One region of the Micromonospora sp. CPCC 205546 genome, then DNA from elsewhere that is predicted to be linked to it. Evidence: riboswitches for the same ligand, from Rfam matches in the RefSeq annotation. Region 1 holds a riboswitch; each other region holds the start of a gene.
What was found. A riboswitch is a leader RNA that binds a small molecule or an ion and turns the genes downstream of it on or off. The one in region 1 is predicted to bind cyclic di-AMP.
Positions count from the first base shown of each region.

Region 2: another riboswitch for cyclic di-AMP. It lies ahead of V6U77_RS02585 (C40 family peptidase); the one in region 1 lies ahead of V6U77_RS21410 (C39 family peptidase).
Region 3: another riboswitch for cyclic di-AMP. It lies ahead of V6U77_RS04290 (coiled-coil domain-containing protein); the one in region 1 lies ahead of V6U77_RS21410 (C39 family peptidase).

Region 1 covers NZ_JBAKHL010000049.1:2,396-5,906, forward strand. Annotated here, with positions in the region: gene V6U77_RS21400 (MFS transporter) at 1-306, shown strand, start outside; gene V6U77_RS21405 (alpha/beta fold hydrolase) at 353-1,096, opposite strand; gene V6U77_RS21410 (C39 family peptidase) at 1,201-2,064, opposite strand; cyclic di-AMP (ydaO/yuaA leader) riboswitch at 2,308-2,447, opposite strand; gene V6U77_RS21415 (acyltransferase family protein) at 2,773-3,511, opposite strand, start outside.
Region 2 covers NZ_JBAKHL010000004.1:120,540-124,050, forward strand. Annotated here, with positions in the region: gene V6U77_RS02580 (N-acetylmuramoyl-L-alanine amidase) at 1-730, opposite strand, end outside; cyclic di-AMP (ydaO/yuaA leader) riboswitch at 969-1,103, shown strand; gene V6U77_RS02585 (C40 family peptidase) at 1,116-2,156, shown strand; gene dcd (dCTP deaminase) at 2,211-2,789, opposite strand; gene V6U77_RS02595 (pyridoxamine 5'-phosphate oxidase family protein) at 2,868-3,419, shown strand.
Region 3 covers NZ_JBAKHL010000005.1:104,660-108,170, forward strand. Annotated here, with positions in the region: gene V6U77_RS04285 (YibE/F family protein) at 1-1,127, shown strand, start outside; cyclic di-AMP (ydaO/yuaA leader) riboswitch at 1,294-1,424, shown strand; gene V6U77_RS04290 (coiled-coil domain-containing protein) at 1,429-2,445, shown strand; gene V6U77_RS04295 (carbonic anhydrase) at 2,514-3,266, opposite strand; gene V6U77_RS04300 (helix-turn-helix transcriptional regulator) at 3,477-3,511, shown strand, end outside.

The sequences.
Region 1 (3,511 bases):
CCGTTCGCGCTCAGCCGTGCCGCCGACTTCGCCCGTCCGGGCCTGACCGGCACCTACCTGGGCGTGTATGCCTCCGCAGGGGGACTCGTCGCCGCTGGCGGCAACACCGTCATCGGCTATCTGACGGACCTCGGCGAACGCTGGCACCTGCCCGCCCTCCCCTGGCTGGCACTCGCCCTCCTCGCTGCGGGGTCCGCCGTCGCGATCACGGCGATCCGGCCACCACGCGTCCGGGACCAGGGCGGGACCGGGCACGGGGAGGTGCCCGCCGCGCGCCCCGAGGCACCGGCGACTGCCGGCTCTTGATCGTCGGCCACGTCCCCCGCGGCGCGGCCCCGGGATGGCAGACGGATCAGCGGTAGGGGTCGACGAGGTCCAGGACCGCCTCGGGGGCCTCGACGTGGGCGTTGTGCCCGAGGCCGGGCAGGGTGGCGACCGGCACGCCCAGCTCCTTGAGCTGCGCGTCGGTGACCATGGGATCGCGCTCGCCGCGGGCCAGCAGCACGGGCACGTCGGTCGCCGCCAGCAGGGCGGGCAGGTCCGGCGCCCCCACGCCGAACGCGGCCGGGTCCATCGCCAGCCGCCAGCGCCCGTCGGCCTGCCGCAGCCCGGCCTGCACGACGGGATGGTCCGGGGCGAGGAGGCCGGTCAGGCCGGCCACCCGCAGGTAGCGGCGGGCCGCCTCGTCGCGGCTGGCGAACCAGGTCACCGGCCGGGCCGCCAGCTCCCCCGCCTTCGCCAGCTCCGCCGGCGACCAGACGGCCTTGATGCCGATGCCGACCACGGCGTCGACGAGCAGTCCGGCGTCGCGGGCGGCCAGCGCCAGCCCGACCACCCCGCCGAGAGAGTGTCCCAGCACGACGAGCCGATCCTCCGCCGCCAGCCCGGCGGCGATCCGCGCGGCCAGCCCCGGGAACGAGTATTCCGGCAGCGGCGGCGACCAGCCGTGGCCGGCGAGGTCCGGCGCCAGCCACCGCCCCGCCCATCGACGCTCCAGCAGCGGCGCCCAGGGCAGCCACACGTCGCCGGTCGTGCCCATGCCGTGCAGCAGCAGGAGCACCCGCCGGCCGTCCCGGTCACCCGATCCATCGACCATGAGGCGCAGTGTGCCACCCGGTTGCCGCCCGAGCGAGGGACGTGACCCGGACACGACATCGGGCGCCGGCCCCCCGGTGGGGGAGCCGGCGCCCGACGCGTCGCTCAGGCGGAGTAGCCGCGGGTCGCGGCCCAGTTCGCCAGGGCGATGGTGCTGATCCAGTACGACGCGCTCGCCGGGTTCGCCGAGTCGGCGATCTTCACCAGCCGGCCCTCGTCCTTGTAGCCGACCACGGCGATGTAGTGGCCGCCGGGGAACGAGTGCCAGCCGCCGGCGGTGTCCGTCGCGCTGCCGGCGACGTTCACCACGACGCCCCGCCCGTCGCCGATGGCCGCGACGACGTCGGCCTGCAGCCGGTCCATCTGGGCCGGGGTCGCGGCGCCGCCGGGGATCGTCCGGGTCCGGTACGGGTCGCCCGGCACCGCCGCGTTCAACACGCGGGTGGTGTCCTGGGCCGAGTCGGTGCCCAGCTGGTCGGTGCCCAGCTGGGCGCCGAGGGCGTCCTGGCTGCGCGCGATGCCGGCCGCGCTGAGGGCGTGCCGGACGGCCGCCGGACCGCAGTTGTAGAAGGTGGTCTGGGCCTGGTAGTCGTAGTCCAGGGTCTTGGCGGCCGGAGGCTTCGGCCGCTCCGGCTTGCGGGTCAGGTCCGGGTCGGGGGCGGCGCTGGACGCCCTGGCCGAGGGGGCGGCGCTGGAGGCCGCCGGAGCGGCGGTGGACGGGACGGCGGCGGATGGGACGGCAGCGGACGGGGCCGTCGCGATCCGGGCCTGACCGCGCGAGGCGGCGGTGTCGTCGCGCGGTTCGGACGCGGCGACCGGGGCCTGCGCGGCGGCGGGGGCCTCGTCGGCCCCGGCCAGCAGCGCGCCCGTGCCCGACGCCAGCACGAGCGCCGCGGCGGACGCCACCGCCAGCTGGTACGGGCGCTCGGACGTGAGGCGGCGCAGGTGCCGCTTGAGGTGGTGCTTCACGGTTCTTCCTCCACGGGCTCGGGGGTGAGCGGCCGTCGATCCGCGCCGAGGGCAGGGCGGACCGGCCCCGCGGACGGGTGTCCGGGCGGGCGGTGGGCCACTCAGGGGATGCGCCCGGCAGGCCGGGCGACGGACGGTGACCGGTGGGTCAGCTCGTGGCCGGAGGGCGGACGAGCACGGGCACCGCGGCGCCGTGGAGACGGCGGGACAGCGGGGGGACGGGTGGGTGCTGCACGAGGATGGAGCTCCTTCCGACGCCGCCGACCGGGTTAGCTGACGGATTCGGGCGGGAAGAACGCCCTACCACGGGCCGCGGGCCCACGGATTCACCCCATGAAGCACTGGGTCCCCGGTTCGTATTCACGATTAGGCGGGTCGGCGCGGCGTCGCCTCTTGCGATCGGTTACCGCACCGGACGCGCCGACATTACTGGCCGGTCCACGGCCTGCCAAACCACTCCCACCTGCTTAAACATCGATCTGCGGCCCAGTTTTGCGGCACCCTGGCACTGACGCGACTCAATGGGACGACGGTATCCAGCGGAGCTTCGAGGCGGCAACGGGACGACCCGGCGCAGACGCCCACGCGACACCGGGCGGAAATGGGCCCCGCCGCGCCGAATGACGCTTTCCCCGCAGCGTGACCGGCGTCACCATGTCCGTTCGGCCGACCCGCCCTCGCCGACGCGGACGTTTTCGTACGGGGGCGTCAACGCGAGTCGACGTACTCGGTCCGATGCTCGGCCCGGTCGTCGCCCGTCCGGGGCCGCGGCACCGCGTCGCGACGCTGCCCCGGGGCCACGGTGGCGTCCATCGCGCGGGGCGCGGCCGTCCGGCGCGGGGTGAGCAGCCGCATCAGCGGAGTCTCGACGAACCGGTGCACCAGCCCGGCGAGGGCCAGGTTGACCAGCAGGAACCCGAGCACCACCGTCAGCCCCCACCAGCCGCTGAACCCGACTCCCCAGTCCCCGGTGAAGCGCAGCACGCTGATCATCACGAGCACGTGCACCAGATAGAAGGCGAAGGAGACCTCACCGAGCCAGACCATCGGCCGGGAACGCCACGGCGAGCGTCGCCCGCGCACGTCCGCGTCCGCGGCGGCGGTGATGACCAGGATGTACGCCACCGAGAGCAGCGCCGCCCACAACTCGGCGCGCACCCACTGCGCCGCGACGACCCAGGTGGCCACGAAGACCAGGCTGGCCACCGGCAGACCCGGCCCCCGCCACCGGCCGCGCCGCATCAGCTCGGCGGCGGCCACGCCCATCCAGAACTCCAGCGACCGTACGGGCGGGAAGATCTGCGTGAACCACCAGCGGCTCTCCTCGGGCGCCAGGGCCTGTGCCGGCCAGAGCGCGAGGATCAGCAGCGGCACCGCCACCACGACGCTCCACAGCGCCCAGGGCCGGGCCCGGCGGATCAGCGGCAGCGCCAGCGGCAGGCAGAGG
Region 2 (3,511 bases), on a different contig from region 1:
CGAGCCAGGAGCGTTGCGGCTGGACCGCGCTGCCGGCCAGCGTGACCCGCTGCCCGTCGTCGGTCAGCCGGCTGTCGCCGGTGGCGATGGTGGCGTACACCTCGTTGGCGAAGGCCGCCGCGGCGTCGGCGCTGTCCGCGCCGGAGTACCGGGCCACCGCGCCGTACCAGGCCGCCGGGTCGGTGCCGGCGCCGACGGGGGCGCCGATCTCCTTCTGGTACGCGGCCAGCAGCGCCGCGCCGCCCCGGATGTTCGCCGCGACGTCCGTCCGCAGCGACTCCTCGCTGGCACCCGTCAGTTCGGCGGCGGCGTCGACGGTCCGCAGCGCGGCCTCGGCCGGCGGCGCGGTGGCCGGCGGCTCGTGGGCCTCGGCCAGGGACGGGCGGGAGTCGTCGCCGCGCGGGTCCTCGGTGCCCTCGTCGTGGTGGGTGCCGCCGGAGAGGGCGGCGACGTGCTCGGCGTCGGTGAGGTGCATCGGTCCGTAGCCGCCGCTGGTGCTCGGCGTGCCGGCGTTGGTGTCCCAGCGGGACTGCAGGTAGGAGACCCCGAGCAGGACGCTCTCCGGCACGCCGTACTCGGCCGCGGCGGCGGCGTACTGCTGCTGCCGGTCGGTCGCCGACGCTGCTGCGGCGGCGGGTCCTGCGGCGGTGAGCGGCGTCGCCGCCAGGGCGGCGGCCACGGCGGCGGCCAGCAGGACGCGTCTGCTCCTCGATGTCGCTGACAGGTGCATCAGACCCCCAGTTCGGGCGGGCAAAGGTGGGGTCACCTTCGCCCCGTTCGCCGCCTCTGGTCAATACCTTTCCGTCAGACACTTCACGAGGAAGGAAATCTTCGTTGCCCGGGTTGCGGATCCGCCCGACGTGGATGAGTACGGAGTGTCACCGCGCCCAGGGTTGCGGATAGATAACGGTCGTCTCTACTCTGGTCATTCGTCGGCCGGTGACAATCCGTCCAACCAGGGCGGTGACGGTCCGACACCGCCGAGTCGCTCGCGAGCGAGCCGGGGACCCAGGTACCCCGGGGTGAATCCGCAGTCCCTGCGGTAGGGCGTCCCTTCCCGCCCGAACCCGTCAGCTAACCCGGTAGGCGGTACGGAAGAAGGAGTACTGAGCCCGGTGGCACACCATGCCCCGCGGCCACCGTCGGACCGGTCGGCCCTCGCCGACCCGACGACGGCTGCGCCGCGCCCACGCTGGAACCGCTGCACCACCGCCCTCGCCGCCCTCGCCGCGTTCGCCGTCGTCCTGACCGGCGGAGCCACGGCGGTCCACGCCGAACCGACGGTCGCCGAGATCGAGCGGCAGATCGACGAGGACTGGAACAAGCTCGAGCCGATCATCGAACGGCACAACGCCACCCGGCAGGACCTGGCCGCCAGGCGGAAGCAGGCCGACGCGCTCGCCGCGCAGATCGGGCCGCTGGAGAAGCAGGTCGACCAGGCGATGGAGAAGGTGGGCGCGCTGGCCGCCCGCGCCTACAAGGGCGAGAACGTCTCCGCCGTCAACGCCCTGCTGGGCAGCCGCTCGCCGAGCGAGATGCTCGGGCAGCTCGAACTGCTCGACCGGTTCGCCCAGCACCAGCAGCAGGACGTGCGGCAGGTCGCCGAGCTGCGCGACCGGCTGGCCGCGAAGAAGGCGCCGCTGGACGAGATGGTCGTCCAGCTCAGCCGCACCGAGGCCCAGCTCGCGGCGAAGAAGAAGCAGATCAACGCCGAGATCGACCGGTTGCAGAAGCTGCGGCTGCGGGTCTACGGCAACGGCGGTGGCGGGCCGCTGCGCCCCGCGCCCTGCCCGGCCAGCTACCCCGGCGGCGGGGCCGGCACCGCCGTGAAGTTCGCCTGCGCCCAGATCGGCAAGCCCTACGTCTGGGGCGCCGAGGGGCCGAACTCGTACGACTGCTCCGGCCTGATGCTCGCCGCCTGGGCGAAGGCCGGGGTCTCGCTGCCGCACAACGCCGCGCAGCAGCGGCGGGCGACCGCGTCCGTCAGCCGGGGCGAGCTGCGCCCGGGCGACCTCGTCTTCTACTACAGCGACCTGCACCACGTCGGCATGTACGTCGGCGGGGGGTGGGTGGTGCACGCCTCCCGCGCCGGGGTGCCGATCAGGATGAAGAAGGTCGACGACGGCCCGATCCACAGCTACGGCCGGCCCGGCTGAGGTGCCGAGGAGGGCCCTTCGACGGCGGGGCCCTCCTTCACGCCCGGGAGCGGGTCAGCGCGTCGGCCAGGTGCGCCAGTGCTGCCAGGAGCGGCTCGGGGTCGGCCCGCGCTGCCCCTGGTAACGGGAGCCGTAGACGGCCGAGCCGTACGGGTGCTGCGCCGGCGACGAGAGCCGGAAGATGCAGAGCTGACCGATCTTCATGCCCGGCCAGAGGGTGATCGGCAGGTTGGCCACGTTGGAGAGTTCGAGGGTGACGTGACCGGAGAAGCCCGGGTCGATGAACCCCGCAGTGGAGTGGGTGAGCAGGCCGAGGCGGCCCAGTGAGCTCTTCCCCTCCAGCCGCCCGGCGAGCTGGTCGCCGAGCGAGATGACCTCCAGCGTCGAGGCGAGCACGAACTCGCCGGGGTGCAGCACGTAGGGCTCACCCGCCGGCACCTCGACCATCGACGTCAGGTCGTCCTGCTGCTGGGCGGGGTCGATGTGGGTGTAGAGGTGGTTGTTGAAGACCCGGAAGAGCTTGTCCAGGCGTACGTCGATGCTGGAGGGCTGCACCAGCGCCGGCTCGAACGGCTCCAGCGCGAGCGTTCCCGCCTCGATCTCGCGGGCCAGGTCGCGGTCGGAGAGCAGCATCCGCACACCTTAGCGAGCCACGCGCGTGACCTGCGTGTCGGAGTGCGTGTTCGTACAATTGTTCGATAGAATGCCCGCATGGCTTCCTGGTCCGAATTCGCCGCCGACGAGCCCCGCCTCGCCGATGGGATCCGCCTTCTCATGCAGCAGTACGGGCCGGGCTTCGGCTACCTGGCCACCGTCCGCGCCGACGGTGGGCCCCGGGTGCACCCGGTCTCCCCGGTGATCACCGACGAGGGGCTCTTCTGCTTCGTCGTCGACTCGCCCAAGCGGCGCGACCTGGAGCGCGACGGCCGCTACGCGCTGCACTCCTTCCCGCCGGAGGAGAGCGACGACGAGGCCTACGTCGCCGGTCACGCCCGGCCGGTGACCGACCCGGCCCGGGTCGCCCGGCTGGCCCACAGCCACCGGGCCGCGCCGCAGGTCGACTGGCAGGTCTTCGAGTTCACCGTGGACGTGGCGATGCTGGCCCGTCGCGAGGCCGGCGTCCCGGGCGGCGCCGGCGAGTGGCACGGTCGGCCCGCCGTGCAGGTGTGGCTCGATCCCCGTGCGGCCGCCGCGGGCACCGCCGTGGTGCCCGAGGCGCGGTCGGGGTGCGTCGGCAGCCGCGCCGCCCGCTCGGCCGCCTGAGACGCGGTGTGGCGCCCCGGCACCGTCCCCGCCCGGGGCGTCACACCGTGACCACCGCCCCACCCCCGTGGCCGCCCGTCGGGCCGTGCAGA
Region 3 (3,511 bases), on a different contig from region 1:
CGGAGGGGAGCCCGGGGGCGGAGGGCCCCTGCGGCACGGTGACCGTGCGGGTGCAGGACGGTCCCGACGCCGGCCGGCAGGTCCAGACGCCGGTGCCCGCGGGCCCCGGCGCGCCGACCGTCGCCGTGGACGACGAGATCATCCTGGTCGAACTCACCGACCCCGCCGATCCCACAACCAGCAGCTACAACATCTCGGAGCACCAGCGCGGCAAGCCGCTGATCTGGCTGGTCGCGCTCTTCGCGGCCGCCATCGTCGCCTTCGGACGGTGGCGCGGGCTGGCCGCGCTGGCCGGCCTGGCGGCGAGCTTCGCCATCCTGCTGACCTTCGTGCTGCCCGGCATCAGCGCCGGGAGCCCGCCGCTGCTGGTCGCGGTCGTCGGCGCCGCCCTGATCATGTTCGTGGTGCTCTACCTGACCCACGGCGTGACCGCGCAGACCTCGGTCGCCGTGCTCGGCACGCTGGGCAGCCTGGTGCTGACCGGCGTCCTCGGCACGATCGCCACCGCCGCGACCCACCTGACCGGGTTCGGCAGCGAGGACGCCACCACGCTGTCGATGTACCAGGCCGACGTCGACCTGCACGGGCTGCTGCTGGCCGGGATCATCATCGGCTCCCTCGGCGTGCTCGACGACGTCACGGTGACCCAGGCGGCCACCGTCACCGAGCTGGCGCACGCCAACCCGGGGCTGTCCCGCGTCCAGCTCTACCGGGCGGCGACCCGGGTCGGTCGGGCCCACATCGCCTCGACGGTGAACACCATCGTGCTGGCGTACGCCGGCGCCTCACTGCCGGTGCTGCTCCTGCTGACCGCCGACTCGCGGGCGGTGACCCAACTGCTCACCACCGAGTTCCTGGCCCAGGAGATCGTCCGCAGCGCGGTCGCCACCCTGGGCCTGATCGCCGCCGTGCCGCTGACCACCGGGCTGGCGGCCCTCGTGACCACGGCCGGCCGACGCGGCGGGGACGCCACCGACCGCGGGGCGCCACCGACCGCGCCGGCGCCCCGACCCGCGGCCGACCGCACCGAGGCGCTGGAGGCGCTCAGCGGGCCCCGCGCCGCCGACACGCCGTCCGCCGCTCCCGGGTGGTCCGGCCGGAACGGAGACACGGACACCGCATGGTGACACTCCTCAACGTGACCGGACAGGACGTCCGGCCTGATAAACGCGTCACTGATCACCGTCCGCCATTACGAAATAACGCATTTAGTCGGCTTAGGGACGTAGATCCCCGGGAGTGCTCTCGGGTAACCTCGCTGCCGGTCACCGCCGAAGGCGCGCAGCGGCGCCTGCGGTGCCGCCGCCCAATCGCCACCAGGCGAGCCGGGAACCCAGGTACGTGGGGTGAATCCGCGACAGCGGTAGGGGCCACTTCCGCCCCGAACCCGTCAGCTAACCCGGTCGGCGGTCGACGGAAGGGAAAACTGTGACGGCACCCCTACGCCGCTGGTTGACGCCCGTGGTGGCCGTGTTCGCCGCCCTGGCGGTCTTCGCCGGGCCCCTCCCGGCGGCGGCCGCGCCCACCCCACCCCAGCCCTCCGGGCACGGTGACGACGAGCCCAAGCTGCTCGACGACCTGATCGAGGCCCGGAACCGCTCCTACGTGCAGGCCAAGGCGAAGCTGGCGAAGTCCAAGAAGCGCCAGCTCGAACTGGCCCTGGAGGTCGACCGGGCGCAGGCCGAGCTGAACGCCCTGGCCCCGCAGGTCAGCCAGATCGCCGCCCAGTCCTACCGGACCGGGCGGATCGGCGCGGTGTCGATGCTGCTGGACACCGCCAGCCCCGACTCGTTCGTCCGCCGCGCCGCCGCCCTCGACGAGCTCAACCTGGTCAACTCCAAGAAGCTCGCCGAGGTGAACGCGGTCAAGGACCGCGCCGAGCAGGCCAAGCTGGCGCTCGACGCCGAGGTCCGCGAGCAGCAGAAGCTGACGAACGAGATGGCCCGCGGCAAGCGCGAGGCGGAGAAGGCGCTCGCGCTGGTGGGCGGCAGGGGGCTGACCAGCGGCAAGGTGGTCGCCACCTCGCCGGTGGCCCGGATGGCACCGGGTCGCACGGCTGACGGCGACTGGAAGCCGCTGTCGGCCACGGAGGCCGATCCCACCACCTCCGGCCGGATCACCGCGCGCACCCTGCACATGTACAAGGAGGTCAAGCGGGCCGGGTTCAACCGGTTCGTCGGCTGCTACCGCCCCGGCGGGCCGTACGAGCACCCGAAGGGCCGGGCCTGCGACTGGTCGCTGCAACGCAGCGGCTTCTCCCCCTGGCACAACGACGACACCTACATGTACGGCAACAACCTGACCGCCTTCCTGGTCCGCAACGCCGACCGGCTCGGCATCTACTACGTCATCTGGAACCGGCAGATCTGGTTCCCGGCGACCGGCTGGAGTTCCTACAGCGGCCCGTCGAACCACACCGACCACGTCCACGTGTCACTGCTCTAGCCGGGACCACACGCACACAGAGGGCCGCCCCGCCGAACGCGGGAGCGGCCCTCTGTCGTCGTACGGGATCAGGCGAGCGCGGCGCTGGCCGCCGGCTCCGGCTCGTCGACCGCACGGGCGGGCTCCGCGGCCACCGTCCGCACCTCGCCGGCGGTCAGCCGGTACGACATGCCGACCACCCCGCACCGACCGGCCGCCACCGCCGCGGCGAGCACGGCGGAGCGGTCCAGCATCGCCTCGACGGTGTACGCGATGTGGATGTCGACGATCCCGTCGATGTCCTCGACGCCCTCGGCGGAGGCCCGGCGCAGGCTGGGCACCACGGCGTCCACCACGGCGCACAGGTGCCCGACCGGCGCGGTGCCGGTGGCGTCCGCCGCGCGTGCGGCCTGCACGGCCCCGCAGGAGTCGTGCCCGAGCACCACCACCAGCGGCGTGCCCAGGACCGTGACGGCGTACTCGACGCTGCCCAGCACCTCGGGGCCGATGGTGTGCCCGGCGGTGCGGACGACGAAGAGGTCACCGAGGCCCCGGTCGAAGATGATCTCGGCGGCGAGCCGGGAGTCGGAGCAGCCGACGATGACCGCGAAGGGGTGCTGCCCGTCGGCGACCGCGGCGCGGTGCCCGGCGTCCTGGTTGGGGTGGCGCGGGGCGCCGGTCACGAACCGCCGGTTGCCGGCTTGCAGCTCGGCGAGCGCCTGCCCGGGACTCGCGGGAACGACGGACACGGCCCCGACGTCGGCCGGGGCGACGCCCGTGATCGACGCCCGAAGCGCCCGCTCCGGGCCCGGTTGAGTGCCTGGCGATCCGGGACGACTCATCTGACACCACGCTCCCGCACATGAACGGCCTGGTCACCCGGGCCGACGCTGGACGCGGGCTGCCACCACCGTCACACGCACCGCAAGGTACGTCAAGATATGCGTGATATGCATTTCATGTGTTCGGCAGCCCCGGTACGGCGGAAGTCCGGCCCCGGCGCGCCCCGGGCCACGAGGGCGCGGCGCAAAACACGAGACCGGGGCCATACGATGACGGGCATGGCGACGACTGGGGAGACGGGGAG